DNA from 4 places in the Streptomyces sp. A2-16 genome. Region 3 is predicted to be linked to each of the others. Evidence: riboswitches for the same ligand, from Rfam matches in the RefSeq annotation. Region 3 holds a riboswitch; each other region holds the start of a gene.

Region 1 (7,259 bases), 3.1 Mb from region 3:
GTACGCGAGCGTCGACTGCCCTGGCGGCGCCCACGCCGACCGGCCCGCGCACGGCTGTGTGGAGGAGCGCGAGGACGCCATCGCCGCCTACACGCAGGCCCTCCTGTTCGGCGTCACCGGCAAGCGGGAGCACGCCGTGAAGGCCAGGGAGATCATGGACGCCTGGTCGGCGCGCATGCGGCGGCACACGGAGGAGGACTCCGGGCTCCAGACCGGCTGGGCCGGGTCCACCTGGGCCCGGGCCGCCGAGATCATCCGCCACGGCGGGACCGCGGGCTGGCCCGAGGGGCGGGTCCGGCGGTTCGAGCGCATGCTGCGGACCGCCTATCTGCCGGCCGTCACCCGGAAGGTGCCCGACTACAACGGCAACTGGGACCTCGTGATGACGGACGCGGCCATCGGCATCGCCGTCTTCCTCGACGACCACAGGGCCTTCGACCACGCCCTGCAACGGTTCCGCGAGCGGGTGCCGGCGTACTTCTATCTGGAGAAGGACGGCAGGGTCCCGCTCACCCCGCCGGGCAGCACGGTCGACACCCCGCGGAAGCTGACCACCTACTGGTTCGGGCAGACGGCCTTCAAGGACGGCGTCTCCCAGGAGACCTGCCGCAACTTCCAGCACGTGGGGTACGCGCTCGCCGCGACCGCCCATGTCGCCGAGACCGCCTGGCACCAGGGCGTCGACCTGTACGGCGAGGTCGCCGACCGGCTCGAGGCGGCGCTCGCCCTCCACGCCCGCTACCAGTCGGGCGAGTCAGCGCCCGCCTGGCTGTGCGGCGGCAAGGTGGTCCGCACCATGGGCCCCGATCTGGAGGTCGCCCTCGACCACCTGGAGAACCGGCTCCACGTCCCGGTCCCGGCCGCGCACAAGCTCGCCGAGGAGACCCGGCCGGCCGGCACCGACAACCTGTTCGTCGCCTGGGAGACCCTCACCCACGCCGGGAACCCGGGCCTGTGAGACAACCCTGGCGCGAACCGCCCCGCGGATGGCGTACAGTAGTGAACACAACGGCGCGGGGTGGAGCAGCTCGGTAGCTCGCTGGGCTCATAACCCAGAGGTCGCAGGTTCAAATCCTGTCCCCGCTACTCAAGGCTCAGGGCCGGAGTCCAGTCACTGGACTCCGGCCCTGAGTGTTTCCCCCGACCGGAGCACCCGGCTCGCCCGCGGACCGCAACCGGGCGAACCTGGACGTGTGGAGCAGGAGGGGCGGATCTCGCACGCGCGCAGCTTCGTCCGCGTGCTCCCGATGCTGCTGCTCGTCGCCGGGGCGTTCTACGACTACCTGACCCCGACCCAGTTCTCCGCGGCGCCCCTGTTCACCGCCACCCCCCTGGTCGCGGCCCCGCTCTACTCGCGGCGCGGCACCGTCCTCACCGGCGTCGCCACCGTCCTCGTCGTCCTCGCGGTCCACCTGCAGCTCGGCATCGTCCTCGAAGCCGACGCCGTCACCGAGACGGTGACCGTGATCACGGTCGCCGTCCTCGCGGTCCTCATCAATCTCCTCGTCCGCCGCAGCAGCGAACAGCTCGCCTCCCAGCGCGAGATCGCCGAGGCCGCCCAGCGCGCGGTGCTGCCCGGTCCCCCGGGACGGATCGGCGGGTTCGACATCGCCGTGCGCTACGAGGCGGCCCAGGAGGACGCGTTCATCGGCGGCGACCTGTACGCCGTGCAGGACAGCCCGCACGGGGTACGGCTGATCGTCGGGGACGTGCGCGGCAAGGGGATGGGGGCGGTGGCGGCCGTCGTGATCGTCATCGGGGCGTTCCGGGAGGCCGCCGAGCAGGAGACCACCCTGGAGGCCGTCGCGCAGCGCCTGGAGCGGGCGCTGGAGCGGGAGGCGGCGCGGCGGGACAGCGTCGACATCCTCGAGGGGTTCGCGACGGTCGTCCTCGCCGAACTCCCGCACGGCGACGGGATCGTACGGATCGTCAACCGCGGCCACCCGCCTCCCCTGCTGCTGCACGGCGACGGCACGGTGGACGAACTGCCCGCCTGCAGCCCCGCGCTGCCGCTCGGCATGGGCGACCTCGGTACCTGGCCCGACCTGGCGGAGGAGCACCGCTTCCCGGGCGGGGCCACGCTGCTGCTGTACACCGACGGACTGTCCGAGGCGCGGGACGGGCGCGGGCGGTTCTACGACCCCGAGGCGCGGCTGACCGGCCGGGCCGTCCCGGAGCCGGGCGCACTGCTCGCCGCCCTCGCGGGCGAGGCGCGCCGGCATTCCGGGGGCTTCCTCACCGACGACATGGTCCTGCTCGCCCTGAGAAGGCCTGTGTGACGCGGGGTGATCGGACGACCGCCCTCCGCATAGCGTCTGACGTGCCGTCAAGGTCCGTGGGTTACCCGAGGTCAGGCCAACTCGCCCGTTTTTAGCCGTTCATGGGCCGTAAGTCCTGCGGGATTTCGTTAATGATCAAGCGGAACAGCTTGGAATCGGCCCCCCGGGTCTATTAACGTTCGATAACGCAGCGCGGTCGTCCCAGCCGTCACAAGAGACGGCTCCGTGCTCACGCGCCGAATTCCGCAAGGGAACCGGGGAACCACCAACTTGGGGTGAATCGCTCGTACTCCGCCGTGGCAGCACGGCGGGTATACGCGCGTAGGAGACCTTCCTGCTCCGAACCCGTCAGCTAACCCGGTAGGCGAGAAGGAAGGAAAGGAGCGCGCCCACGTGGCGTCCAACCCGCCTGCCCCCGAGGCCCCGTCCGTACCACGCAGCACTCTCGTGTACGGCGGCTACCGCGCCGACGACGAGGCCCCGCTCGGCGAGTGGAACCCGACCGCGGACTCCCTGGCCCCGGTACGAGGCCGGCACCGCGTCGCCAAGCAGCGCGGCGGAGGATTCGCCCGCAGCTCCACCGTTCTCGGCGTCGGTGTCATAGCCGCCGTCAGCGCCGGCGGTATGGCCAGCGCCAACACCGGCAAGCCGCCGGTCTCCATCTCGATGCCCGACCTGCCGAACGTCGGCTCGCTCATCTCGGACGACGCCGACTCGGCCGCGGACGACACGAGCGCCTTCAGCAGTGTCGGCGCCACCACCGCGGACACCGCGCAGGGCGCCTCGGACGCCGGTGAGGCGCTGCGTTCGCGCATCCTGGCCCAGGCCGAGCAGCAGCAGGACCAGATCGACACCAAGGCCGCCCAGGCCGTCGCGGCCGCCGCCGAGAAGGAGGCCGACGCGGCCGCCGCCAAGGCGGAGAAGGAGGCCCAGGAGCAGGCCGCCGCCGCGAAGAAGAAGGCGGAGGAGGCGGCCGCGAAGGTGGCCGAGGCCGCGCGCCTGGCCGAGCTCGCCAAGCAGTACACGCTGCCGACCTCGTCGTACACCATCACCTCGACCTTCGGGCAGGCCGGTTCGCTGTGGTCCTCCGGCTACCACACGGGCCTCGACTTCGCCGCCCCCACGGGCACGCTCATCAAGGCGATCCACAGCGGCACCATCACCGAGGCGGGCTGGGCCGGTTCCTACGGCTACCGCACGATCCTCACCCTCGACGACGGCACCGAGCTGTGGTTCTGCCACCAGTCCTCGATCAGCGTCAGCGTCGGCCAGAAGGTCGGCACCGGTGACGTCATCGGCCGCGTGGGCGCCACGGGCAACGTGACCGGCGCGCACCTGCACCTGGAGGTCCACCCGAACGGCGCGGCCGACGGGATCGACCCGATGGCGTGGCTGCGGGGCAAGGGGCTCAACCCCTGAGGTTCCCTCTTCCTACGGTTTCCGACGGCCCTGACGACGTCCCCCCGACGCCAGGGCCGTCGGCGTGTGTGGGGGCAGAGTTCCGGAGGGGGTGATTCCGGTTGTTTACGAGGACTTTGCGGCCGTAGCGGAAGAGCGGCGTCCCGGACGGGCGTTGACGTATGGCATGACTTCTCTGCGCAAGCTCGGCTCCTCCGACCTCGAGGTCTTCCCGCTCTCCCTCGGCGGCAACGTCTTCGGCTGGACCGCCGACGAGGCCACCTCCTTCGCCGTCCTCGACGCGTACACCGCGGCCGGCGGCAACTTCGTCGACACGGCCGACTCCTACTCGGCGTGGGTCGACGGGAACTCCGGCGGCGAGTCCGAGACCGTCATCGGCAAGTGGCTGGCGGCCCGCGGCAACCGCGACGACGTCGTCATCGCCACGAAGGTCAGCCAGCACCCCGACTTCCCCGGCCTGACCGCCGGGAACATCAAGGCCGCCGCCGACGCCTCGCTGCAGCGTCTGGGCACCGACCACATCGACCTCTACTACACGCACTTCGACAAGACCGAGGTGCCGGTCGAGGAGATCATCGGCGCGCTGGACGAGCTGGTGAAGGCGGGCAAGGTGCGGGCGATCGGCGCCTCCAACATCTCCGCCGCGCGGCTTTCGGAGTCCCTCGCCTTCTCCGACCGCGAGGGCCTGGCGCGCTATGTCGCCCTCCAGCCCCACTACAACCTGGTCTCGCGTGACACCTATGAGGGCGAGCTGGAGTCGGTGGCCGCCCGCGCGGGCCTGGCCGCCGTCCCGTACTACGCCCTCGCCTCCGGGTTCCTCACCGGCAAGTACCGCCCGGGCGCGACGGTCGCAAGTCCGCGGGCCGCGGGCGCCGGAAAGCACCTGGACACCGACCGCGGCCGGAAGGTCCTCGCGGCCCTGGACGACATCGCCGAGGCCCACACGGTCCCGGTCGCCACGGTCGCCCTCGCCTGGCTCGCGGCCCAGCCGACGGTCGCAGCCCCGATCGCCTCCGCACGGACGGTGGAACAGCTCCCGGCACTGCTGAAGGTGGCGGACCTGACCTTGACGGAGGAGGAACTGGAGCGCTTGACGGCGGCGTCGGCGTAGGGCGACGGCGCTCGGCGGCGCTCGGCGGTGCCGAACCCCGCGCAGCCCTACGTCCGGTACGGGTTGTACGCGGGATACGGCACCGTCGGCTGGGGGTGGACCGGGTGGACCGGCTGGACCGGGTAGGCAGGATGGGTCGGCTGGGTCGGATACCCGTACACCCCGTACACCGGCCAAGGCGGCGCGGCCACCGGTACCGGCGGGGCTGTCGTCCGGGCCGCGTGGTCCAGGGCCTGCCGGGCCACGTCCCGCCGCCGCCACAGCTCGTGCAGCAGCTCCCGCTCCCGTACGACGAAGTCGGCGTTCGCCCGCCCGAGCCGCCCCCGGCGCCGCAGGAACGCGAGCGACGTCGCGTACGCCTCGTACTGCGCGACCGCCCGCCCCGCGGGCCGCCCCCCGAGCTGCCGTCGCGCGTACTCCCGCGCCACCCGCCGCGCCCGCATCGAGCCCAGCACGTACGGCTCGGTCGGTGTGAGCCACCCGGCGACGGCGTACGCGGGCAGTTCCTCGCGCACGGTCCTCAGCTCCCGCTGCCGCGTCCAGATGACCAGCCAGGTCAGCAGCGCGAACGCCGGCACCATGAACATCGCGTACACCGCGAAGAACCCGTACTCCCCGAACGTCGACGAGCCGTTCCACGTCGCGTGCATCCCCATCGCGAGCAGCAGCCCGGACAGCGGGACGAGCACCCGCCGGATGTGCTGGCGCTCCGCCGACAGCGCGGAGATGCCGAAGCCGATGCCGGTGAGGACGGTGAACAGGGGGTGCGCGAACGGCGACATGACCACGCGCACGAAGAAGGTCGCGGCGGTGACGGAGGCGATGCCGCGGTCCCCGCTGAGCTGGTCGGTGCCGAAGGCGGTGCCGAGGTAGAGGATGTTCTCGGTGAAGGCGAATCCGGTGGCGGTGACCCCCGCTATCACCACCCCGTCGACGATCCCGGTGAAGTCCCGTCTGCGGAACAGGAAGACGAGCAGGACGGCGGCGGCCTTGGCCGACTCCTCGACGATCGGCGCTATCACCGTGGCGCCGAGGGTGTCCGCACTGGACGGGTCGGCGGTCGCGGTCGCTATCCACTTCGTCGCGAAACTGTTGGCGATGATCGCTATCAGGGCGGCCGCACAGGCGCCCCAGGCGAAGGCGAACAGCAGATTGCGCCAGGGGCCCGGTTCGACCCGGTCGAGCCAGCGGAACGCGGCGATGAGCAGCGGCACGGGCAGGACGGCGAGCCCCAGCCCGACCAGGAAACCCTGGGTGCCGGTCTGCTGGCGGACCAGGGCGAGGATGACGAGCCCGGACAGCGCCAGGAGCGTGATCAGCGCGCCGTAGCGCACCCACTTCCGCTGCCACCAGTGCGCGTGCCGCAGCACGGCGCCACCGGTGGGGTCACCGGGGTGCGTCGGATACGGGGGACAGGTGGCCACAGCATCGACCTTAACGAGACGGAGGCGCCGCCCGCAGCCGGGTGGGACGCTCAGGCGCCGGTGGGGGGTTGAGCGGATCGGTCGGTTCGGTCGCCGTGCTGTACGCGATGGAACAGCAGGTCGTTCACGACATGTCCCTTCTCCAGTCCCTGCCCCTCGAAACGGGTCAGCGGCCGGAAGTCGGGACGCGCCGCGAAACCGCCGCCCGCCTGTGTGTTCTCGAACGCCGGATGGGCGGTGAGCACGTCGAGCATCTGTTCGGCGTACGGCTCCCAGTCGGTCGCGCAGTGCACCAGCGCGCCGGGCCTGAGACGGGTCGCGGCCAGGTCCAGGAACTCCGGCTGGATCAGCCGGCGCTTGTGGTGGCGCTTCTTGGGCCAGGGGTCCGGGAAGTAGACGCGCAGCCCGTCGAGCGCGTCCGCGGTGAGCATCTCGCGCAGCAGGATGATGGCGTCGCCGTTGCCGACCCGGACGTTGCTCAGTTTCTGCTGTTCGGCGAGGTTGAGCAGGTTTCCCTGGCCCGGGGTGTGCACGTCGACGGCGAGGATGTTGGTGCCGGGGTCCGCGGCGGCCATCTGTGCGGTGGCCTCGCCCATCCCGAACCCGATCTCCAGCACGACGGGGTTGTCGTTGCCGAACATCTCGTCGAGGTCCAGCGTGCGCTGCCCGTCGATGTCGAGGCCCCAGGTGGGCCACAGCCGCTGCAACGCGTCCGCCTGCCCCGCCGTCACCCGGCTCCGCCGGGGCTGGAAGCTCCGGATCCGCCGCTCGAAGTGCGACCCCGCGGGATCGGCACTGGGTCCGTCGGGAAACCGCGGCTCCCCTTTGGCCCGGGTGTGCCGGACGGAGACACCGGGGGCGTGCGGGCCGGACTCGCCGGCGTCGGCGGGCAGGGGGGCTTCGGGGGCGTGGGAGTCAGACACAGTGGGGTCGATTTTACGGTGACCTCGAGGCCGGACACGGCTCAGGGCTGTTCCGCTCGTCACGTCCTCGCGGCCCGGGTCCCGGTGGCGCGCTCGGATGGGC
Region 2 (7,259 bases), 5.6 Mb from region 3:
AGGGCTTCCTCGGCGAGGTCCTTGGGCGTGGCCGGGAGCTCTTCCTTCTGCTTCCCGTCGCTCTCGGAGGCCGTGGTGTGGAAGACCGAGTTGGACTTGCTGTCGTAGCCCCAGACGTCCTTGCCGTTGTGGATGAGGCTGTACTCGGCCGCGTTCTCCAGCAGCGAGATCTTCTGCTTGTCCTCGCCGTCGGCCGCGACGCGCAGCGTGTGCGTGCCGGAGGCGAGCTCGGTGAGCTTGGTGGACGGGTCGGCGGACGAGCCGTCGCCCGAGCCGGAGGGTCCGGCGGCGGAGCCGAGGGAGCTCTCCAGACCGCCGAGGTCCGGCAGTCCGAGATCGGTGGTGATCTTCACGGTGCCGGACAGCTGCTGCACGTCCGAGGCGGCGATCTTCTCGATGAGTTCCTGTGCGCTGATCTTCGGCAGGTCGGGGTCGCCGGAGTCGGCGAGCGCCGGGACGAGCCCGATGGTCGCCGCCGCGACCCCCACCACCGTGGCGGGCACGACGTATCGCGCGGCCTTGCGCCGGCGCGCCGCGCGCAGTTCCTCGGCGTCAGCGGCGGTCGCGCTGTCGTCGGATTCGTACGGTGCCATGTGTGCCTTACCTCCGTCGTCGGCGGCGGCTGTCAACTCCCCTGCGTCCACCCCGTAGCCGCCATTCTCACCCGAATCGGTGAGGAGTGGTGTTTTCCGTGGTGTCCATCTGACCAAATCGGCCATGAGCATGCGTCAGCCCTCGGGGCCAACTCCGTGTACACCTGGGGTATGACACGACATGCCGGCGCCCCCTACGACCCGTAGGGGGCGCCGGCTTTCGGGACGGTCAGCCGCGCAGGAACACGTAGTCGGCCTGGTAGGGGACGCCGACGATCGTGCCCGGCCGGCAGGAGCCTGCCGGGGCGATGCCGCCGACGGTGTTCAGCCGCAGGATCTCCGCGGTGCCGGCGAGCAGGCCGTGGTGGCGGCCGGACTGCGTGGCCCTGAGGTCGAGCTCGGGGATGTTCCGGTCCCCGTTGGGCGTCTTGGAGACGAGGGTGCCGGTGACCGCGCTGCGGTCGGGCGCGATCCACTGCGGGGTACCGGAGCCGGGCCGGACGAAGGAGTGCGCGATGCGGCCGCCGAGCACGGCGCTGACGTCCCGCTGGGCGAAGGCGTACCCGCCGCCCTCGGCCGGCTTGCACTGGTAGATCTGCTTGCCCTTGACCACGGACGCCTGGAAGTTGTGGAGCGCGGCGCGGAAGTCGAAGGCGGCGACGGTGACCTTGTGGAGCTGGCCGCGGACGGCTCCGCCCGGGAACTGAGCGGTGTGCAGGTTGGCGTAGAAGGAGTTCGGGTCGGCCTTGAGCCGTCCGAGCAGGGCCTTGTCCTCGACCTTCACGGTGCCGGTGACGGTGTGGTTGCGGCTGTTCTTCAGCAGGCCGGTGAAGTCGACCTTGATGCCGCCGTTGACGCCCCGCGCGCCCTGGTGGATGTGGAGGGCGGTGGGCCTGGCGACCCCGGCCCACTTCACGGCGACGGACACCTTGTCGCCCTTGACCTTGATGAACTCCAGTGCGGCGCCGTCCTTGTCGCCGACGGCGGGGCCGCCCGCGACGGGTACCTCGTTGGCCCCGCGCAGGCTCGCGGCGAGCAGTGTGCCGCCTTTGCCGCTCGTCGCGGCAGCGGCCGCGTCGCGGCTCACGATCTCCTGCCCGCTCCCCGCGTGGCCGGAGGGACCCTCGTGGCCGGAGTGACCGGCGCGCCCGGAGTGACCCGCGTGGTCGGCGCGGGTGGCTCCGGTGGCGAAGGCGGGTATCACCGCGGCGGCGATCCCGCCGGCGGCGGCCACCGCGACCGCGGTGACGACGAGGCTCTTACGGCGTGCCGAGAACGTCGTGTTGATGCCCATGATCCTGTTTTCTCCCCGTATTGCGGCCGACGCCCCCTGCGTCGGCTTCTGTGCATGCAATTCGGAGGAGATCTCAGGTTGGATTTAGTCCAACGTAGTGACGTACATCACTATCCCGCGCGGTGGACCACCGCGTCGCACAGTTCCATCAGCGCCGCCTTCGCGTCGCACTCCCGCAGCGGGGCGAGCGCCGCGCGCGCGTCCTGCGCGTAGCGCACGGTGTCCCGGCGGGCCTGCTCCAGCGCGGGGTGTCCGCGCAGGGCGGCCAGCGCCTCCGCGTGCCGTGCGTCGTCCGTGAGGTCGGAGTCGAGCAGCTCGCACAGGGCGATGTCCTCGGCGAGACCGAGCCGGGCGGCCCGCTCCCGCAGCCGCAGCACCGGCATCGTGGGAATGCCCTCGCGCAGGTCCGTGCCCGGCGTCTTGCCGGACTCGTGGGAGTCGGAGGCGATGTCCAGGACGTCGTCCGCGAGCTGGAAGGCCACGCCGAGACGCTCGCCGTACTGGGTCAGGACGTCCACGACCGTCTCGTCGGCGCCCGACATCATCGCCCCGAAGCGGCACGAGACCGCGACCAGCGAGCCGGTCTTGCCGCCGAGCACGTCGAGGTAGTGCTCGACCGGATCACGGCCGTCCTGCGGCCCCGCCGTCTCCAGGATCTGGCCGGTGACCAGGCGCTCGAACGCCTCCGACTGCACCCGGACCGCCTCGGGCCCGAGGTCGGCCAGGATGTGCGAGGCGCGGGCGAACAGGAAGTCGCCCGTCAGCACGGCCACCGAGTTGCCCCAGCGGGTGTTGGCGCTGTCGACACCCCGCCTGACCTCGGCCTCGTCCATGACGTCGTCGTGGTACAGCGTCGCGAGGTGGGTCAGCTCCACCACCACGGCCGACGGCACCACGCCCGGGGCGTAGCGGTCACCGAACTGGGCGGCGAGCATCACGAGCAACGGCCGGAACCGCTTCCCGCCCGCCCGCACCAGATGCTGGGCGGCCTCCGTGATGAAGGGAACCTCGCTCTTGGTGGCCTCGAGCAATCCCTCCTCGACAGCCGCCAATCCGGCCTGGACATCGGCTTCCAGAGCCTGGTCCCGCACGCTCAGCCCGAACGGCCCGACGACGGTCACGAGGGGTCTCCTGTCTGCTGGTGTCTTCTGGCGGTCACACGGAATGTCGATAGGTCGCTGCCATCACTCAAGTCAGCGTATCCGGTCACCTTTGGATCACCGATAGCGCCCGCCCCGTCCATGCCAGGCGGTATCGGATCACGACCGGTATGTTTTTGATCACCTGAAAAGAACGGATATCCATCGACTTGTAGGGAAGTAGTCGCGCGTGTCCCGAACCGGCGCCGAGATCGGGCCCCGGCCGCACCGCGCCGTGCTCCCGGTGCACTGAGACCGACGGGACCCCACCGATGCGCATCCGTACGTCCTTCCCCTACGAGACGGCCCACGAGGACATCCGTGTCCCGCTCGCCGACGGGACGCGCCTGTACGCACGCGTGTGGCGGCCCCTCACCCCCGAACGGGTACCCGCGATCCTCGAGTACCAGCCGTATCGCCTCACCGACCGGACCGCGCCCCGCGACCGGCAGCGCCACCCCTGGTACGCGGGCCACGGCTACGCCTCCGTCCGCGTGGACGTGCGCGGGCACGGCAACAGCGAGGGCGTCCCGGGCGATGCGTACTCGGCGACCGAACTCGCCGACGGGGTCGAGGTCGTCAACTGGCTGGCCGCGCAGCCCTGGTGCGACGGCCGGGTCGGCATGTTCGGCATCTCCTGGGGCGGCTTCACCTCCCTGCGGATCGCGGCCCTCGCACCCGAGCCGCTCAAGGCGGTCGTCACGGTGTGCTCCACCGACGACCGCTATGACAACGACGTGCACTACCTGGGAGGTTCCGTCCTCGCGGTGGACATGCACGCGTGGGCGGCGACGATGCTCGCCCTCGTCTGCCGCCCGCCGGATCCGCTGTACGCGGGCGAGGCGTGGCGGGACCTGTGGCTCGAGCGCCTGGAACAGGTCGACCCGTTCCTCCACACCTGGCTCGACCACCAGACCCGCGACGACTACTGGCGGCGGGGCAGCGTCCGCGAGGGCCTCGGCACGATCGGCGCGGCCGTCCTCGCGGTGGGCGGCTGGCACGACCCGTACCGTGACACGGTCCTCCGGCTCGTCGAGCACCTGCCGGCCGACCGCGTTCGGGGAATCGTCGGCCCCTGGTCCCACCAGTACCCGGACCGCGGCCGGCCGCCCGGCCCGGCGATCGGCTTCCTCCAGGAGACCCTGCGCTGGTGGGACCAGCACCTCAAGGGCGTCGACACCGGCGTCATGCGAGAACCGCTCCTGCGCTCCTACGTCGTGGACTCCCACTCCCCGGCGACGGTCCACGCCACCCTGCCGGGCCGCTGGGTCGGCGAACCGGCCTGGCCTTCCCCGAACGTGACGACGGTGTCGTACGGCCTTCAGGGCGCCCCCGTCCTGGTCCGCTCCCCGCAGCACACGGGCGTGGACGCCGGCCGGTTCCTCCCGTTCGGGAACGACGCGGACCTGCCGCCGGACCAGCGGGAGGAGGACGCCCGCTCGGCCTGCTTCGAGTTCGCGGTGGGCGAGGAGACATGGGTGCTGGGGCAACCCAGGGTGCGGCTCAGGGTGACCTCGGAGGTGTCGCGCGGGCAGGTCGTCGCGCGGCTGTGCGACGTGGCCCCCGACGGGTCGTCGACCCTCGTGACCCGGGGCGCGCTGAACCTCTCCGCACGCCATGGCCAGGACCGGGTGGTGCCCTGGGAGCCGGGGGCCACGCAGGAGGTGACGCTCGCGCTGAACGGCATCGGGCACGCCTTCCCGCCGGGCCACCGCATCCGGCTGGCCGTCTCCTCCGCGTACTGGCCGTGGATCTGGCCGCAGCCCGGGTCGCAGGCGGGGTTCATGTTGGACCCGGCGGGCAGCTTCCTCGAACTGCCGGTACGCGCGCGTGAGGCGTCCTCGGACATCGTGTTCGAGGAGCCGGAGCAGTCCGCGCCGCTGGGGGCCGGCCTCCCGGCCACGCTGGACGAGCCCCGCCCGGAGCGCCTGGTCGTCCGTGACGTGGCCAAGGGCGAGTGGCGCCTGGAGGTCGACCCCCGCGGCGGCGGCACGCGCGTGTACCCCGACGGTCTGGAGTGCACCGAGGAAGCGCTGGAGACGTACACCGTCGACGAGAACGATCCCCTGTCCGCCCGCACCCGCTCGGACCGGTCGATCCGGCTGCACCGGCCGGAGCTCGCGTGGGACACCACCGTCCGCTCCCGCTCGGAGATCACCTGTGACGGGACGGATTTCCGCACCGCGAACGAGGTGGTCTGCACCGAGGGCGGCGAGGTGGTCTTCCACCGGACGTGGGAGAAGCGGATCCCACGGACTGCCGGTTGACTATGAGTTGAGCCCCTTGCCCGTTTTGCACGTCTTGCGCACGGGCGTGACTTGACTCACTCGGGCTGACGGGTCGACGGATATCCGGAACCATTCAATCCGCCTTCCCTTGCGTGCCAGTTGAGGCTTGCGGCCGCAAAGGATCAAGTGCCCCAAATGCCACCGACCAAGGTCAATAGGCGCGGCATGTGAATTCACCACTTGTTCCGGACATGTGCTCTCGCATACGTTCCCGGCCTGTCGGGCGGACGCCGAATCCTGCCACCGCCCGTACACCCACCGAGATCCAGGGCAGGAGCGGGGGAACCAGGTAGGTCGCCGTACCGGGCGTCTTCGGACATACCGGCACGGCTTGGGGTGAAGTCGCGTCTTTCGTGGGCGTGGCCGGGCAGCTCCCGCCCGAACCCGACAGCTCACCTCGCAGGCGACGGAGAGGAACTTCGCCATGCCCGCTGCCGCTCAGCACCGCGCTCCCCGCAGGAACCGTCTCGTCCGCAAGCTCGCCGTCGCCGGCACCGGAGTCGCCGTCCTCGCGCTCCCCCTCATCGGCGCGACCAGCGCGTCCGCGGCCACCCCGACCGTGCAGACCGCAACCACGCTCGGCTACCCCAACACCCTCGACGGCTGGATCCGGGCCTCCCTCGCCGTCATGGCGGAGCACGGGATTCCCGGCTCCTACGACGGTATCTACCGCAACGTCATCCGCGAGTCCTCCGGCAACCCCTGGGCCATCAACCTCTGGGACTCCAACGCGGCCGCCGGCACGCCCTCCAAGGGTCTGCTCCAGGTGATCGACCCGACCTTCAACGCGTACCACGTGGCGAACACCTCGTGGGACCCGTACGACCCGGTCGCCAACATCACCGCGGCCTGCAACTACGCGGCCCAGCGGTACGGGTCCATCGACAACGTGTGGGGCGCGTACTAGGCCGTATCAGCCCTGCGGAAACAGTCTTTCGAGGACGACGGCGACGCCGTCGTCCTCGTTCGACAGGGTCACCTCGTCGGCCACGGCCTTGAGTTCGGGATGGGCGTTGGCCATCGCCACGCCGTGGGCCGCCCAGTCGAACATGGGGATGTCGTTGGGCATGTCCCCGAAGGCGATCGTCACCTCGGGTCCCAGGCCCAGGTGTTCGGCGGCCAGCGCGAGGCCCGTCGCCTTGGTGATGCCGCATGGCTGGAGTTCGACGGTCCCGGGCCCCGACATGGTGACCGTCGTCAACAAACCCACCACCGAGCGGGCCGTGACCGCCAACTCGTCGTCCGACAGGTAGGGATGGCGCAGCAGGACCTTGCTGATCGGCTCGCACCACAGGTCGTCGCGCCGGTTGACCCGCACCGCGGGCAGCGTCGGATGGGGCATCAGATAGCCCGGTTCGATCAGGGTGAGCCCGTCCACACCGTCCTGGTCGACGGCCGCGTACACCTGCCCCACCTCGGCCTCGATCTTGCCGAGCGCGGTCTCGGCCAGCTCCCGGTCCAGGGTCACCGACCAGAGCAGACGGTCCGCGCCGGCGTCGTACACCTGCGCGCCCTGTCCGCACACCGCGAGCCCCGTGCTGCCGAGGTCGTCGAGGAGCGGCCGCACTCTGGGTGCCGGCCGCCCTGTCACCACGAGATGCCGGGCCCCACTCGCCGCCACCCTCGCGAGCGCGGCCAGCGACCGGTCGGAGAGGGTGTCGTCGGCACGGAGCAGCGTGCCGTCCAGGTCGGTGGCGATGAGTGAATATGCGGTGGAGGCGGCCATGATCAGAGAATACGGATGGTTGGCCCCTCCGACTCGACGCGAACCGGACGGCTGCTGCTTTCACATCCGTTGACGGCAGTTCCGGTTCCGGGGGCGCGGCGGTGCGGGCATGTCCCCTACGGTTCCGCCCGGTTGACGCGGCGAGCCGGGTACGGCCGGGAAGTGCGGGACGGACTGTGCCGGCGTGCCCCGTGACACGGTGACCGTTCGCGCCCCCGC
Region 3 (7,259 bases):
GATCTGATGGCGCAGTTCATGTACCTCGAGTACCAGGACCCGGACCGGGACATCGCGCTGTACATCAACTCCCCCGGCGGCTCGTTCAGCGCGATGTCGGCGATCTACGACACGATGCAGTACGTCAGTTGCGACGTGGAGACGACCTGCCTCGGACAGGCGGGGTCCTCCGCGGCGGTGCTGCTGGCCGCGGGCACCCCGGGCAAGCGGTCCGTGCTGCCGGGCGCCCGAGTGGTGATCCACCAGCCCGCGCTGAGCGAGCCGATACAGGGGCAGGCCAGCGATCTGGCGATCCAGGCCGACGAGTTGATCCGGGTGCGGGGCCGCCTGGAGGAGATGCTGGTGCGGCACACCGGGCGCAGCCCCGAGCAGGTGAGCGCTGACATCGAGCGGGACAAGATCCTGGACGCGCAGGGCGCCCTGGACCACGGCCTTGCGGACGCGATCGTCCCGAGCCGCAAGTCCTCGCGCACCACGCCGGGCGCGAGGTGAGGCCTCGATGATCCCGGACCTGCCACCGCTGCCCGCGCTCACCCGCGCCGAGGGCGAACTGATCGACCGTTACCTCGACGTGGTCGACCTGCTGGGCAGGATCAACCCGGCCCGGTGCGAGGACACCTACGGCGGACTGCGCGCGGCGCAGGCGCTGGTGAGCAGGGCGGCCGAGCTGCGCGACGCGCTCGTACTGATGCACGCCCGGGGCGAACGCGACCTGCATGCCGCGACACTCGCGCGGGCCCTGCGGGTCCTGGACGGCGAGCGGCGCACGGCCAGAGTCACCGTGCCGCCCGAGTCCGGCAATTGACGTGGCGTCCGGACCTGAGTTGAAACGGACCAAAAGACGTACCCCCTATTGGCGGAGACGCGGCTCCTTTTTCGCGAGCACCGAACGTGCGCGACACGCATGATCCGGTGCCGGAGTGAGGAGTTTCTGTGCAGGTCCGGGGGCCTCTGACCGCCGAACGCCCCTTCGCTCGAAGGGGCGTTCACCCAAACGGGTGAGTGGTGAGTAACACCACAAATCCCCGGTTCCGTTGGGCTTTTCGCACTTCCGTACGCCAAGATCCCTGTCTGACGACAAGCCCCCGCCGCAGCGGCGGGGCGATCCGGGCGGACGCCGAGTCCTGCCGCCGCCCGGATGACCGGTCGACAGGAGTGGATCGGCAGGAGTGGAGGACCCAAGCACGACGGGTCGCCGGAACGGTCACGCCATGACCGGGCCGAGCAGCCCTTGGGGTGAAGCCGCGTCAGCGGCCGGGCAACTTCGCCAGCCCGAATCCGACAGGTCATCCTTCACAGGCGGCTGACGAAGGGTTGCGCATGACTGCGCTCAATCGTGTCCCGTCGCTGATGGTCCGAGCCGGTACGGCCTCGGCCTTCGCCATCGCCGCAGTGGGCGGCTCCGTCGTGGTTCCGGGTGTCGCAGCAGACGCCGCCGCCGCGACGCCGGCGACGAAGGCACTCAAGGTCGCGGCCTCGAAGAAGGGCTCGCCGTACAAGTACGGCGCCACGGGGCCCCGCCGCTTCGACTGCTCAGGGCTCACGCTGTACTCGTTCAAGAAGGCGGGCAAGAAGCTCCCGCGCACGGCTGCCCAGCAGTACAACAAGACCCGCCACATCGGCGCAGGCAGCCGCAAGGCCGGCGACCTGGTGTTCTTCCACTCGGGTTCGAACGTCTACCACGTCGGCATCTACGCCGGGAAGGGAAAGATCTGGCACGCCCCGAAGACCGGGGACGTGGTGAGGCTGCAGAAGATCTGGACGAAGAGCGTCTGGTACGGCCGGGTCAAGTGACGCCCCCGAGGGGGCGGCGCAGACCTGACATTCCGTCGCCCTCTCGGGTCCCCCGGGACGCTTGACACGGGCCGAGCCGGTCACCCGTACCGTCATGGCCGACCATCGCCCGTGCACCGCCCGCAACGAGACGCCGCTGGAGCGCGCCGACCGCAATTTCGGCGAGCTGCTCCAGGAGCTGCGCGTCACCCAGACCGGGGTGCAGATCCTCTTCGCCTTTCTGCTGACCCTGGCCTTCACCCAGCGCTTCCCGTCGCTGGACACCTTCCAGCGGGCCACCTACGTCACCACACTGCTGCTGGCGGTCGTCGCGGCGGCTCTGTTCACCGCACCGGCGGCCCTGCACCGCTCCCTCTTCCAGCGCGGCGCCAAGGCCCGCATCGTGCAGGTCTCCTCCCGGTTGGCCACGGTCGGCATGGCAGTACTGGTCCTCGTCTTCACCGGCTCCGTGGTGGACGTGACGACGGGCCGGGCCGGAGGAGCGGCCGCGGGCGCGGCGACCCTGCTGGTGTGTCTGGGCCTGTGGTGGCTGCTTCCCCGTCTGGTCCGACGGGCGGGTCTCGCCGAGGAACGCAGGGCGGCTGTGTCGCACCCGGCCCTACGGCCGGTGCCGCGCGAGGTCATCAGGCCGCGAACCGCAGCTCGGGCGGGAGCCTCACCCCGAGAGCCGTCGACGCGCTCGCGGTGACCCAGGGACATCTCTTGCAGCGCTCCGGTGGGCACGCGGCTGCTGGAGGGCGCGCGCCCGGTGTGACGGCTTCTACGGCTCCTGCTGCCCCGCCGCCGTGACCGGCTGCGCCGGTACGGTCCACGGGAGTTCGATGGAGACGGTCTTGCCGCCTTCCCGGGTGGGCCTGACTCTCAGCTTGCCGCCGGACTCCGCGGCGAGCCAGCGGATGATCACCATCCCCCGCCCGTTGTCCTGCTGGACCGCGGCCGGCAGGCGCTTGGGGAAACGGGGATGGCTGTCGGTGACGCCGATGCGCAGGTGTTCGTCACGGTCCAGCTCGATGTCCACCGTGAAGGTGGGTGACTGCCCGAAAGTGTGCTGTACGGCGTTGGTGGCGAGTTCGGAGACGATGAGCCGGACGGTCTCGGCGGCGTCCGTGGTGGGTGGCAGCCCCCACTCCGCCAGGGTGCTCAGGACATAGGTGCGGGCCGCGGAGACCGAAGCGGGTTCGCTCGGCAGAGTGACGGATGCTTCCAGGTGATCTGCCATGGCGACGTCGTCCTTTTCCCACGGGACCGGAGTCCGACACGGTGCGGATGGTTCGAGTACGGTCCCGGACTGGTGGTTCATCGTCAGAGTGCCATTACCGGGGCGGTGACGGGTGCCGATCCACCAAGATATGCATATATCTGTCGCTCGAAGCGGTGAACTCTGCGACGCGAGACCGTATTTGGGCGGCTCGTAGGGAGTAAGGAGTAGCGCCATGCAGCACGGTCCCGCGGTACGCCGCCGGAAACTGGGCGCCGAACTGCGTGCGCTGCGCGCGAGTGCGGGGCTCACCAGCGGTGAGGCGGCCCGGCTCGTGGGCTGGCACCAGTCGAAAGTGAGCCGGATCGAGACCGGTGCCAGCGGGGTGAAACCGGCCGATGTGCGGTTACTTCTCGACGCCTATCGCGTGGGGGACGTGAATCTGCGGGAGCTGCTACTGGTATTGGCGGGCTCCGACGAGGGCGGTGGCCGGCACCACTGGTGGCACGCGTACCGGGGTGTCCTGCCGCCGACGTACCGGGACTTCATCAGTCTGGAGTCCCAGGCGAGCGCGATGCGCACCCTGGAGACCTCGGTCGTGCCCGGGCTGCTCCAGACGCCCGAGTACGCCCGCGCGGTGACCCGGGCCGCGGTGGACGGCCTCGACGACGAACGGCTCGACGCCCTGGTCGAGGTCCGGCTGGCCCGGCAGGACATCCTTCGTGCGCAACCGCCTCTGGAGTTGAGCGCCGTCCTGGACGAGGCGGTGCTGCGGCGGGAGGTCGGCGGACCCGAGGTGATGGCCCGGCAGTTGAAGAGACTCGTGGAGGCGGCGCGGCTGCCTCAAGTGCGGCTGCAGGTACTGCCGTTCACGGCCGGGGCGCATGTGGGCATCACCGGGCCTTTCGTAATCTTCTCATTCTCGCGCACTTCTGATCTGGATGTGGTTGTTCTCGACCACTTGACGAGTAGCCTCTATCTCGAACGGAAAGAAGACCTCCAGGCCTACACCGAGGCCTTCAACACCCTTCGGATGCACGCCCTTTCGCCCGAGGACTCGTTGGACTACCTCGCCGCGATGGGTGACGGCATGTAAGGAGGCACCATGTCTGCACTGCCTCGGAACGTAACCTCCAGCAGCGAACTGCCCGAAGTGCGCTGGCTGCGCAGCAGCTACAGCACCGGCGCGAACAACTGCGTCGAGACGGCGAGGCCCTCGGCCGGGCCGTGCGCCGGGCTGCTCGCCGTGCGCGACTCCAAGAATCCGGAAGGACCCGCACTGCTCTTCTCCCCCGAGAGCTGGGCGGGCTTCACGGCCGCGTTCTGACCCCCCGGTCCGTCCGGCGCACGGCCGTGTCACGCCGACTCATGGTCGTGTCTCGCCGATCACACGCACAGCGCTTTCGATCTGCTCCTCGGAGAGGTCCGCACGGGCGGTCAGCCTGAGCCGTGAGATGCCGTCGGGCACGGACGGGGGCCGGAAACAGCCCACGAAGAGCCCGGCGGCACGGCAGTCGGCCGCCCACTGCACGGCCTCCTCCGGAGAGGGTGCGCGCACCGAGACCACCGCGGCGTCCGGACGTACCGCTTCCAGACCCGCGGCGGTCAGGCGTGCGTGCAGCCCGGTCGCCACCTCACGCGCGCGTGCGGCCCGCTCGGGTTCACGGCCGAGCAGCCGCAGGGCCGCGAGGGCGGCTCCCGCCGAGGCGGGGGCCAGACCGGTGTCGAAGATGAACGTCCGCGCCGCGTTGACCAGGTGCTCGATCACCCGTGCGGGGCCGAGCACGGCTCCGCCCTGGCTGCCGAGCGACTTGGACAGCGTGACCGTGACGACCACGTCGTCGGCGCCCGCGAGTCCCGCCGCGTGCGGGGCGCCGCGGCCGCCGGCGCCGAGCACCCCCAGGCCGTGGGCGTCGTCGACGACCAGGCCCGCGCCGTGCTCCCGGCATGCCTCGGCGAGGCCGGCCAGGGGGGCCGCGTCGCCGTCGACCGAGAAGACGGTGTCCGAGACGGCGACGGCGGGTCCCTCGTGGGTGCCGAGCGCCTTGCGCACCGCCTCCGGGTCGGCGTGCGCGACCACCTGGGTCGTGCCGCGGGCCAGCCGGCAGCCGTCGATCAGCGAGGCGTGGTTGCCCGCGTCGGAGACGATCAGGGAGCCGTGCGGCGCGAGCGCGGTCACGGCGGCCAGGTTGGCCGCGTAGCCGGAGGAGAAGACGAGCGCAGCCTCGAACCCGCAGAAGTCGGCCAGCTCGCGTTCGAGTGCGGTGTGCAGCTCGGTGGTGCCGGTGACGAGCCGGGACCCGGTCGCACCGCCGCCCCAGGTCCGCGCGGCCGCCTCGGCCCCCGCCACGACCTCGGGGTGGCGGGCCAGCCCCAGGTAGTCGTTGCTCGCGAGATCGAGCAGCGGCGAGTCGGCCGGACGCGGCCGCAGGGTCCGTACGAGCCCGGCCCGCCGGCGCGCCGCCGCCTGCTCGTCGATCCAGCCGAACGCCATGGGTCCTCCGGGGCTTTTGTAGACAACGGACAGACCCTAGCGGCAGCAAACGCTACCCACGGTGTGGCAATACCCACACGTCACAGCGGGTGTGTTGTGCGATCCCTACCTTGGCCCGGGGCGGGTCCGTAGGACAGGATCGGCTCTCATGGACCTGCTGAACACGCTGGTGGACAAGGGGCTTCGGCGCGAGCTGCCGACCCGCGAGGAGGCGCTGGCCGTACTGGCCACCTCCGACGACGACCTGCTCGACGTGGTGGCCGCGGCCGGCAAGGTGCGCCGGCACTGGTTCGGGCGCCGGGTGAAACTCAACTACCTCGTCAACCTGAAGTCGGGCCTGTGCCCCGAGGACTGCTCCTACTGCTCCCAGCGGCTCGGCGCCGACACCGGCATCCTGAAGTACACCTGGCTCAAGCCCGACCAGGCCTCCCAGGCCGCGGCGGCCGGTCTGGCCGGTGGGGCCAAGCGGGTGTGCCTGGTGGCAAGCGGTCGCGGTCCGACCGACCGTGACGTGGACCGGGTCGCGGGCACCATCAAGGCGATCAAGGAGCAGAACGAGGGCGTGGAGGTGTGCGCCTGTCTCGGTCTGCTCTCCGACGGCCAGGCGGAGCGGCTGCGCGAGGCGGGCGCCGACGCCTACAACCACAACCTGAACACGTCCGAGTCGACCTACGGCGACATCACGACCACGCACACCTACGCCGACCGGGTCGACACGGTGAACAAGGCGCACGCGGCGGGTCTGTCCGCCTGCTCGGGCCTGATCGCCGGCATGGGCGAGAGCGACGAGGACCTGGTCGACGTCGTCTACTCGCTGCGCGAGCTGGACCCGGACTCGGTCCCGGTCAACTTCCTGATCCCGGTCGAGGGCACCCCGCTGGCCAAGGAGTGGAACCTCACCCCGCAGCGCTGTCTGCGCATCCTGGCCATGGTTCGCTTCGTCTGCCCCGACGTCGAGGTCCGCATCGCGGGCGGCCGCGAGGTCCATCTGCGCACCATGCAGCCCCTCGCCCTCAACCTCGCCAACTCGATCTTCCTGGGCGACTACCTCACCACCGAGGGCCAGGCCGGCAAGGCCGACCTGGAGATGATCGCGGACGCCGGGTTCGAGGTGGAGGGCGCGGGCGAGGTGACGCTGCCGGCCCACCGGGCGGCCAACGGTGCGGGCGGCTGCGGGTCGCACGAAGGCGCCGGGTGCGGATCGCACGAGGGCGGTGGGTGCGGGTCGCACGCGGACGCCGGGTGCGGGTCGCACGAGGGCGGTGGGTGCGGGTCGCACGCGGACGCCGGGTGCGGGTCGCACGAGGGCGGTGGTGTGTGCGGTACGGCCGCTGCCGCGACGGCGCCGGCTTCGGCTTCTGCTTCCGAGCCGCGGACCGATCTGGTCGCCGTACGCCGTCGAGGTGCCGGAACGGATCTCGCGCCCAATGCCTGATCTGCCCGGCCTGCCCGTGCCGGAACTGCTGGCGCTCGACCGGCGGCACGTGTGGCATCCCTACGGTCCGATGCCCGGCCGGGTCGACCCGCTCGTCGTGGAGTCGGCGAGCGGAGTGCGGCTGCGGCTTGCCGAGGGCCCGGAGCTGGTCGACGGGATGTCGTCCTGGTGGTCGGCGATCCACGGCTACAACCACCCGGTGCTCAACGAGGCCGCGCGCGAGCAGCTCGGGCGGATGAGCCATGTGATGTTCGGCGGGCTCACCCACGAGCCCGCCGTCCGGCTCGCGAAGCTCCTTGTCGACATGTCTCCCGAGGGACTGGAGCATGTCTTCCTCG
Region 4 (7,259 bases), 4.2 Mb from region 3:
CATCTCGTCCACGACGTCGATGTCGAGGATCCGCTCCTCGTACGAGTCGTCGGGCGGCGGGGTCTTCGTGCTGCGGCGGGCCATCGCTGCCGGCTCCTCTTTTCTGGTCGCTCGCCTACGGGTCGCTCACATCGGCCCTTTGGCTCACTCTTGCTGAAGCGTGAACAGGATCTGACGCGGACCATTGTGGACCGCGGCACTGACAGTCCGGGCCAGGACCCGGCTGAGCCGCTCTGCCCGGCGACCACCGGGCCACCCGGCCCGGCGACCGCGCAGTGCCCTGCTCACGGTTGTCCGCAGGCTACGCGATCCGCTGTGGGCGTACGCGCCCCGGGAACTTCACCGAGGGTCCGCACGCTTGCATACAGTGGCAGGACCGGCAGGAAAACAGCTCCACGAACCGCGGTTTCCACGACCGCGACCGCGATCGAAGGGACGTACATGCCCATGGGTCACACGGCCACAGACCAGGCAGGCACCGGGGGCCTGACAGCGACCGAGCACCGCCTGGCCAACGGCCTGCGCGTGGTGCTCTCCGAGGACCACCTGACCCCGGTCGCGGCGGTGTGCCTCTGGTACGACGTCGGTTCGCGCCACGAGGTCAAGGGGCGTACCGGCCTGGCTCACCTCTTCGAGCACCTGATGTTCCAGGGCTCGAAGCAGGTGCACGGCAACGGGCACTTCGAGCTCGTCCAGGGCGCGGGCGGTTCGCTCAACGGCACGACCAGCTTCGAGCGCACCAACTACTTCGAGACCATGCCGACCCACCAGCTGGAGCTCGCCCTCTGGCTGGAGGCCGACCGCATGGGCTCGCTGCTGGCCGCCCTCGACGACGAGTCGATGGAGAACCAGCGCGACGTCGTCAAGAACGAGCGCAGGCAGCGCTACGACAACGTCCCCTACGGCACCGCGTTCGAGAAGCTCACCGCGCTCGCCTACCCGGAGGGCCACCCCTACCACCACACCCCGATCGGTTCGATGGCCGACCTGGACGCGGCCACCCTGGAGGACGCACGCGCGTTCTTCCGCACGTACTACGCGCCCAACAACGCCGTCCTGTCGGTGGTCGGCGACATCGACCCGGAGCGGACGCTCGCCTGGGTCGAGAAGTACTTCGGTTCCATCCCTTCGCACGACGGCAAGCCCGCGCCCCGCGACGGCTCCCTGCCCGAGATCATCGGGGAGCAGCTGCGCGAGGTCGTCGAGGAGGAGGTCCCTGCGCGCGCGTTGATGGCCGCCTACCGGCTGCCGCACGACGGCACGCGTGAGGCCGACGCGGCCGACCTCGCCCTCACCGTCCTCGGTGGCGGCGAGTCCTCCCGCCTCTACAACCGGCTCGTACGGCGCGACCGTACGGCCGTCGCGGCCGGCTTCGGCCTGCTGCGGCTGGCCGGTGCGCCCTCCCTGGGCTGGCTCGACGTGAAGACCTCCGGTGACGTCGAGGTGCCGGTCATCGAGGCCGCCATCGACGAGGAGCTCGCCCGGTTCGCCGAGGAGGGCCCGACCGCCGAGGAAATGGAGCGCGCCCAGGCCCAGTTGGAGCGCGAGTGGCTGGACCGGCTCGGCACCGTCGCCGGCCGTGCCGACGAACTGTGCCGCTACGCCGTCCTGTTCGGCGACCCCCAGCTCGCCCTGAGCGCCGTGCAGCGCGTCCTGGAGGTGAGCGCCGAGGAGGTCCGGGCGGTCGCCCAGGCCAAGCTGCGCCCCGACAACCGCGCGGTGCTCGTCTACGAACCCACCGCCCCGGGCGAGATCGCCCAGAGCGCCGAGGACGCGGACGCCCCGCAGTCCGCGGCCACCGTGGAAGCCACCGACGACAACGAGGAGGCGGCCAAGTGAGCGAGCTCGCCGCGATGGAGTTCCACCCGCAGCCGCAGGCGGGCGAGCCCAAGGTCTGGGCCTTCCCCGCCCCCGAGCGCGGGGCGCTCGACAACGGCCTCACCGTTCTGCGCTGCCACCGCCCCGGCCAGCAGGTCGTCGCCGTCGAGGTGCTCCTGGACGCCCCCCTGGAGGCCGAGCCGGCCGGACTGGACGGCGTGGCCACGATCATGGCGCGCGCCTTCTCCGAGGGCACCGACAAGCACTCCGCCGAGGAGTTCGCCGCCGAGCTGGAGCGCTGCGGCGCCACCCTCGACGCGCACGCCGACCACCCGGGCGTCCGGCTCAGCCTCGAAGTGCCGGCCTCCCGGCTCGCCAAGGCGCTCGGTCTGCTGGCCGACGCGCTCAGGGCGCCCGCGTTCGCGGACAGCGAGGTCGAGCGGCTCGTCAACAACCGCCTGGACGAGATCCCGCACGAGCTGGCCAACCCGTCCCGCCGCGCCGCCAAGGAGCTCTCCCGGGAGCTGTTCCCGGCGGACTCGCGCATGTCGCGTCCGCGCCAGGGCACCGAGGAGACGGTCGAGAACATCGACTCCGCGGCCGTGCGCGGCTTCTACGAGAAGCACGTGCGCCCCGCCACCGCGACCGCCGTGGTCGTCGGCGACCTCACCGGCATCGACCTGGACGCGCTGCTCGCCGACACCCTCGGCTCCTGGACGGGGTCCACGGCCCAGCCGCGCCCCGTGCCGCCGGTGACCGCCGACGACACCGGCCGGGTCGTCATCGTGGACCGTCCCGGCGCCGTCCAGACGCAGCTGCTGATCGGCCGCATCGGCGCCGACCGGCACGCACGCGTGTGGCCCGCGCAGGTGCTCGGCACGTACTGCCTCGGCGGCACCCTCACCTCCCGTCTGGACCGCGTCCTGCGCGAGGAGAAGGGCTACACCTACGGCGTACGGTCGTTCGGCCAGGTCCTCAGGTCCGCCCCGGACGGCTCGGGCGCCGCGATGCTCGCCATCAGCGGCTCGGTCGACACCCCCAACACCGGTCCCGCCCTGGACGATCTGTGGAAGGTGCTGCGCACGCTCGCCGAGGGCGGTCTCACCGACGCCGAGCGCGATGTCGCCGTGCAGAACCTCGTCGGGGTGGCGCCGCTCAAGTACGAGACCGCGGCGGCCGTCGCGAGCACGCTGGCCGACCAGGTCGAGCAGCACCTGCCCGACGACTACCAGGCGACCCTGTACCAGCAGCTCGCCGCGACCGGCACCGTCGAGGCCACCGCCGCCGTCGTGAACGCCTTCCCGGTGGACCGGCTGGTGACCGTCCTGGTCGGCGACGCGGCCGCCATCAAGGAGCCCGTCGAGGCCCTCGGCATCGGCGAGGTCAAGGTCGTGACGGCCGAGTAGCGGCACCCGACCTCAGGGGCCCTGGTGACGGAAGCGTCACCAGGGCCCCTTCGTCACCCGAGTTCGTCAGATGTCCGAATTGGGCAGGAGGTTGCCTGTCTGCCCTGTGGGATGCGCTACAAAAGCCCTGATCGGTTTGGGGATTGAAAGTGGCCCCGCTTAGCGTCCTCTGGGCTGTCCGTCAGGCACTGCGCCGCGCCCGCGGCACCGGGCAGTCATCGCCGAGTCCCCGCATGGCGCGAGCCAGGGGAGCCGGGGACCCACACCAAGAGTCCCTGGGGTGAATCGGACGCCCGCGCACCGCGAGGGGGTCCGTAGGAGACCTTCCTGCTCCGAACCCGTCAGCTAACCCGGTAGGCGAGAAGGAAGGAAAGGATCAGCCACTACATGGCGTTCACCTGCGCCACCGGGAAGCACCGTCGTCCCAGCCGCATGAAGCGCACCACCGCCCGCGCGGCGGGCGTCGCGGCCCTCGCCACCACCGGCGTCATCGGCACCATCGCCGCTCCGGCCCTCGCGGCCGACAACTCCGTCAGCTCCGTGGAACAGACCGGCCTCATGCCCGTCGTCAGCGCCGGTGACTCGCTCGCCGAGCAGATCGACGCCCAGGCCGTCGCCCAGGAGCGGGCCGCCGCGCAGAAGAAGGCGGCCGAGGAGGCCAGGCGCAAGGCCGAGGCGCGGGCCAAGGAGATCCGCGAGGCCAAGGAGCGCGCCGCCCGCGAGGCCGAGCGCAAGCGCCTCAACGCCTTCGTCGCCCCGATCTCCGGCTCCTACATCTCCACCGGCTACAAGAGCGGCGGCTCCCTGTGGTCGTCCGGCAGCCACACCGGTGTCGACTTCCACGCCGCGAGCGGCACCTCGGTCCACGCGGTCGGCCGCGGCACGGTCGTGGAGGCCGGCTGGGGCGGGTCGTACGGCAACAACATCGTGATCAGGATGGCCGACGGCACGTACACCCAGTACGGCCACCTGTCGTCCATCGGCGTCTCGGTCGGCCAGTCGGTCACCCCCGGCCAGCAGATCGGCGTCTCCGGCGCGACCGGCAACGTCACCGGCCCGCACCTGCACTTCGAGGCGCGCACCACGCCCGAGTACGGCTCGGACATCGACCCTGTCGCCTACCTGCGTTCGCACGGCGTGAACCTCTGACGGTCCCACCGCGCGATCTTTGCGAGACCCCGGCTCCCCGAGCCGGGGTTTCGTCGTTTCCACGGCCCTGTTGTCCAAAAAATATCCCCGGATTCCGGTCCGGCGTCGGAAATTCCCGCTCATTGCAATAGAGTCACTGAACACACGTCAATCGGCGACGTTTCACGGGGATTAAGACGGAGGTCGGACATGCGTATTCCGGCGCACTCGGTATGCACGGCGATCCGGGACGACATCGTCGCCGGTGTCTACGAGCGCGGCAGCCGGCTCACCGAGGAACTCCTCGCCCGCCGCTACGGCGTCTCCCGCGTCCCCGTCCGCGAGGCCCTGCGGACGCTGGAGGCCGAGGGCTTCGTGGTGACGCGGCGGCACGCGGGCGCGTGCGTGGCCGAACCGACCGAGCAGGAGGGCGCCGACCTCCTGGAGATGCGCATGCTCCTGGAACCGCTCGGTGCCTCCCGGGCCGCCCAGCGGCGCACCGAGGCCCATCTGAAGGTGCTGCGCGGCCTGGTCCGGCTGGGCCAGGAGCGGGCCAGGCGGGGCAACAGCGACGATCTGCGCTCGTTGGGGGGCTGGTTCCACGAGACGCTCGCGCAGGCCGCCGGCAGCCCCGCCCTGACCTCGATGCTGACCCAGCTGCGGCACAAGATCGCCTGGATGTACGCGGTGGACGCGCCGGCCGACCCCGTGGAGTCCTGGGCGGAGCACGGCGCGATCGTGGACGCGGTGGCCCGCGGCGACGGAGAGCGCGCGCGGGCGATCACGGCGCTGCACACCGAACGCTCGGGCGCGGTGCACCGGCTCCGATTCGTCGCCGGGCCGGACCGCGCGGACCGTGTGAGGACCTCGCAACATCCTGTAAACGTGACGGGTGTGCGGCATTAACACGGGCGCCGTATACAAAGAGGAGTAATTCGCGGGGCGGTATTTCTGCTGCCCATTCAAAGGGAAAAGCGAAGGGCCCGCCCGATAATTCGGACGAGCCCTCCGGTGCTTTTCAGGGCACCCGTTCTCAGACGGTCTCGGGAAGCTCCTCGAGCCCCTCGGCGACCAGCTTCGCGAGCCGGTCGAGGGCCACGTCCGCGCCCTCGGCGTCGGAGGCGAGGACGATCTCCTCGCCGCCCTGTGCGCCCAGGCCGAGCACGGCCAGCATGGAGGCCGCGTTGACGGGGTTGCCGTCGGCCTTGGCGATCGTCACCGGGATACCTGCGGCCGTGGCGGCCCGGACGAAGATGGAAGCGGGGCGGGCGTGGAGGCCCTCGGCCCAGCCGACGTTGACGCGGCGCTCAGCCATGTGATGCTGCCCTTCGGTGTTCAGGGTTGTCTAGACCAGTTTCCCACACGTGAAGCGTCTCCGGACAGGACCCGAAGTCCCGTCCGGGGTGAGTGGTCGGACCGCGGCCTCGGCCCGACTTCCGTCCTTGTGCCCTCTTGCGCGTTCTCCACAGACTGCCTCGCGCCGTTGTCGTACGCGAGCCGTACTCTGGGGCCCATGCAGAGCGCGTCGGACCGGCACGAGTACCCCGCCCACTGGGAGGCCGACGTGGTGCTGCGCGACGGCGGCACCGCGCGCATCAGGCCCATCACCGTCGACGACGCCGATCGCCTGGTCAGCTTCTACGAGCAGGTGTCGGACGAGTCGAAGTACTACCGCTTCTTCGCGCCCTACCCACGACTGTCCGCCAAGGACGTCCACCGCTTCACGCACCACGACTTTGTGGACCGGGTGGGACTCGCCGCCACGGTCGGAGGCGAGTTCATCGCCACCGTACGCTACGACCGCATCGGCGCCGACGGCATGCCCGCCTCCGCCCCCGCCGACGAGGCCGAGGTCGCCTTCCTCGTGCAGGACGCCCACCAGGGGCGCGGCGTGGCCTCTGCCCTCCTCGAACACATCGGGGCCGTCGCCCGCGAGCGCGGCATCAGGCGCTTCGCCGCCGAGGTGCTGCCCGCCAACGTCAAGATGATCAAGGTGTTCACCGACGCCGGGTACACCCAGAAGCGCAGCTTCGAGGACGGCGTCGTACGCCTGGAGTTCGACCTGGAGCCCACCGACCGCTCGCTCGCCGTGCAGTACGCGCGCGAGCAGCGTGCCGAGTCGCGGTCCGTGCAGCGGCTGCTCACCCCCGGCTCCGTCGCCGTCGTAGGAGTGGGCCGCACCCCGGGCGGGGTGGGCCGCAGCGTGCTCGGCAACATCAGGGACTACGGCTTCGGCGGCCGTCTGTACGCCGTGAACAAGGCGTTCCCCGAGGAGCAGAAGGAGCTCGACGGGATCCCGGCGCACCGCTCGGTGCGCGACATCGACGGCCCCGTCGACCTCGCGGTCGTCGCCGTGCCGGCCGAGCAGGTCCCCGAGGTCGTCGCCGAGTGCGGGGCCCACGGAGTGCAGGGACTCGTCGTGCTCTCCGCCGGGTACGCCGAGAGCGGCCCCGAAGGACGCGAGCGCCAGCGCGAACTCGTGCGGCACGCGCGCGCGTACGGCATGCGGATCATCGGCCCGAACGCCTTCGGCATCATCAACACCAACCCCGACGTCCGGCTCAACGCCTCCCTGGCCCCCGAGACCCCCCGCCCCGGCAGGATCGGCCTGTTCGCCCAGTCCGGCGCCATCGGCATCGCCCTGCTCTCCCGGCTGCACCGGCGCGGCGGCGGCGTCACCGGCGTGACCGGCGTCTCCACCTTCGTCTCCTCCGGCAACCGCGCGGACGTCTCCGGCAACGACGTCCTGCAGTACTGGTACGACGACCCGGACACCGACGTCGTCCTCATGTATCTGGAGTCCATCGGCAACCCCCGCAAGTTCACCCGCCTCGCCCGGCGCACGGCCGCCGCGAAACCGCTGGTCGTCGTGCAGGGCTCGGGCACCACCCCGCAGGGCCACGCCGT

The links. A riboswitch is a leader RNA that binds a small molecule or an ion and turns the genes downstream of it on or off. The one in region 3 is predicted to bind cyclic di-AMP.
Positions count from the first base shown of each region.
Region 1: it holds a riboswitch for cyclic di-AMP, as region 3 does, so the genes downstream of both, IOD14_RS42540 (M23 family metallopeptidase) here and IOD14_RS28710 (C40 family peptidase) in region 3, are expected to answer to the same signal.
Region 2: it holds a riboswitch for cyclic di-AMP, as region 3 does, so the genes downstream of both, IOD14_RS03750 (transglycosylase SLT domain-containing protein) here and IOD14_RS28710 (C40 family peptidase) in region 3, are expected to answer to the same signal.
Region 4: it holds a riboswitch for cyclic di-AMP, as region 3 does, so the genes downstream of both, IOD14_RS10185 (M23 family metallopeptidase) here and IOD14_RS28710 (C40 family peptidase) in region 3, are expected to answer to the same signal.

Region 1 is NZ_CP063808.1:9,477,206-9,484,464, reverse strand. Features, by position in the region: gene IOD14_RS42555 (alginate lyase family protein) at 1-958, shown strand, start outside; tRNA gene IOD14_RS42550 (tRNA-Met) at 1,013-1,086, shown strand; gene IOD14_RS42545 (PP2C family protein-serine/threonine phosphatase) at 1,194-2,279, shown strand; cyclic di-AMP (ydaO/yuaA leader) riboswitch at 2,504-2,661, shown strand; gene IOD14_RS42540 (M23 family metallopeptidase) at 2,673-3,698, shown strand; gene IOD14_RS42535 (aldo/keto reductase) at 3,865-4,809, shown strand; gene IOD14_RS42530 (PrsW family intramembrane metalloprotease) at 4,857-6,233, opposite strand; gene trmB (tRNA (guanosine(46)-N7)-methyltransferase TrmB) at 6,284-7,126, opposite strand.
Region 2 is NZ_CP063808.1:788,364-795,622, reverse strand. Features, by position in the region: gene IOD14_RS03770 (sigma-E factor regulatory protein RseB domain-containing protein) at 1-593, opposite strand, end outside; gene IOD14_RS03765 (CHRD domain-containing protein) at 823-1,887, opposite strand; gene IOD14_RS03760 (polyprenyl synthetase family protein) at 1,998-3,008, opposite strand; gene IOD14_RS03755 (CocE/NonD family hydrolase) at 3,299-5,293, shown strand; cyclic di-AMP (ydaO/yuaA leader) riboswitch at 5,561-5,733, shown strand; gene IOD14_RS03750 (transglycosylase SLT domain-containing protein) at 5,739-6,221, shown strand; gene IOD14_RS03745 (HAD family hydrolase) at 6,228-7,040, opposite strand.
Region 3 is NZ_CP063808.1:6,405,902-6,413,160, forward strand. Features, by position in the region: gene IOD14_RS28700 (ATP-dependent Clp protease proteolytic subunit) at 1-492, shown strand, start outside; gene IOD14_RS28705 (hypothetical protein) at 500-805, shown strand; cyclic di-AMP (ydaO/yuaA leader) riboswitch at 1,106-1,317, shown strand; gene IOD14_RS28710 (C40 family peptidase) at 1,321-1,794, shown strand; gene IOD14_RS28715 (DUF6328 family protein) at 1,889-2,482, shown strand; gene IOD14_RS28720 (ATP-binding protein) at 2,555-3,013, opposite strand; gene IOD14_RS28725 (helix-turn-helix transcriptional regulator) at 3,228-4,088, shown strand; gene IOD14_RS28730 (DUF397 domain-containing protein) at 4,098-4,319, shown strand; gene IOD14_RS28735 (8-amino-7-oxononanoate synthase) at 4,359-5,486, opposite strand; gene bioB (biotin synthase BioB) at 5,635-6,921, shown strand; gene IOD14_RS28745 (adenosylmethionine--8-amino-7-oxononanoate transaminase) at 6,914-7,259, shown strand, end outside.
Region 4 is NZ_CP063808.1:2,235,026-2,242,284, forward strand. Features, by position in the region: gene IOD14_RS10170 (DNA topoisomerase IV subunit A) at 1-84, opposite strand, end outside; gene IOD14_RS10175 (pitrilysin family protein) at 448-1,839, shown strand; gene IOD14_RS10180 (pitrilysin family protein) at 1,836-3,224, shown strand; cyclic di-AMP (ydaO/yuaA leader) riboswitch at 3,434-3,598, shown strand; gene IOD14_RS10185 (M23 family metallopeptidase) at 3,612-4,373, shown strand; gene IOD14_RS10190 (GntR family transcriptional regulator) at 4,563-5,258, shown strand; gene IOD14_RS10195 (HPr family phosphocarrier protein) at 5,386-5,667, opposite strand; gene IOD14_RS10200 (bifunctional GNAT family N-acetyltransferase/acetate--CoA ligase family protein) at 5,866-7,259, shown strand, end outside.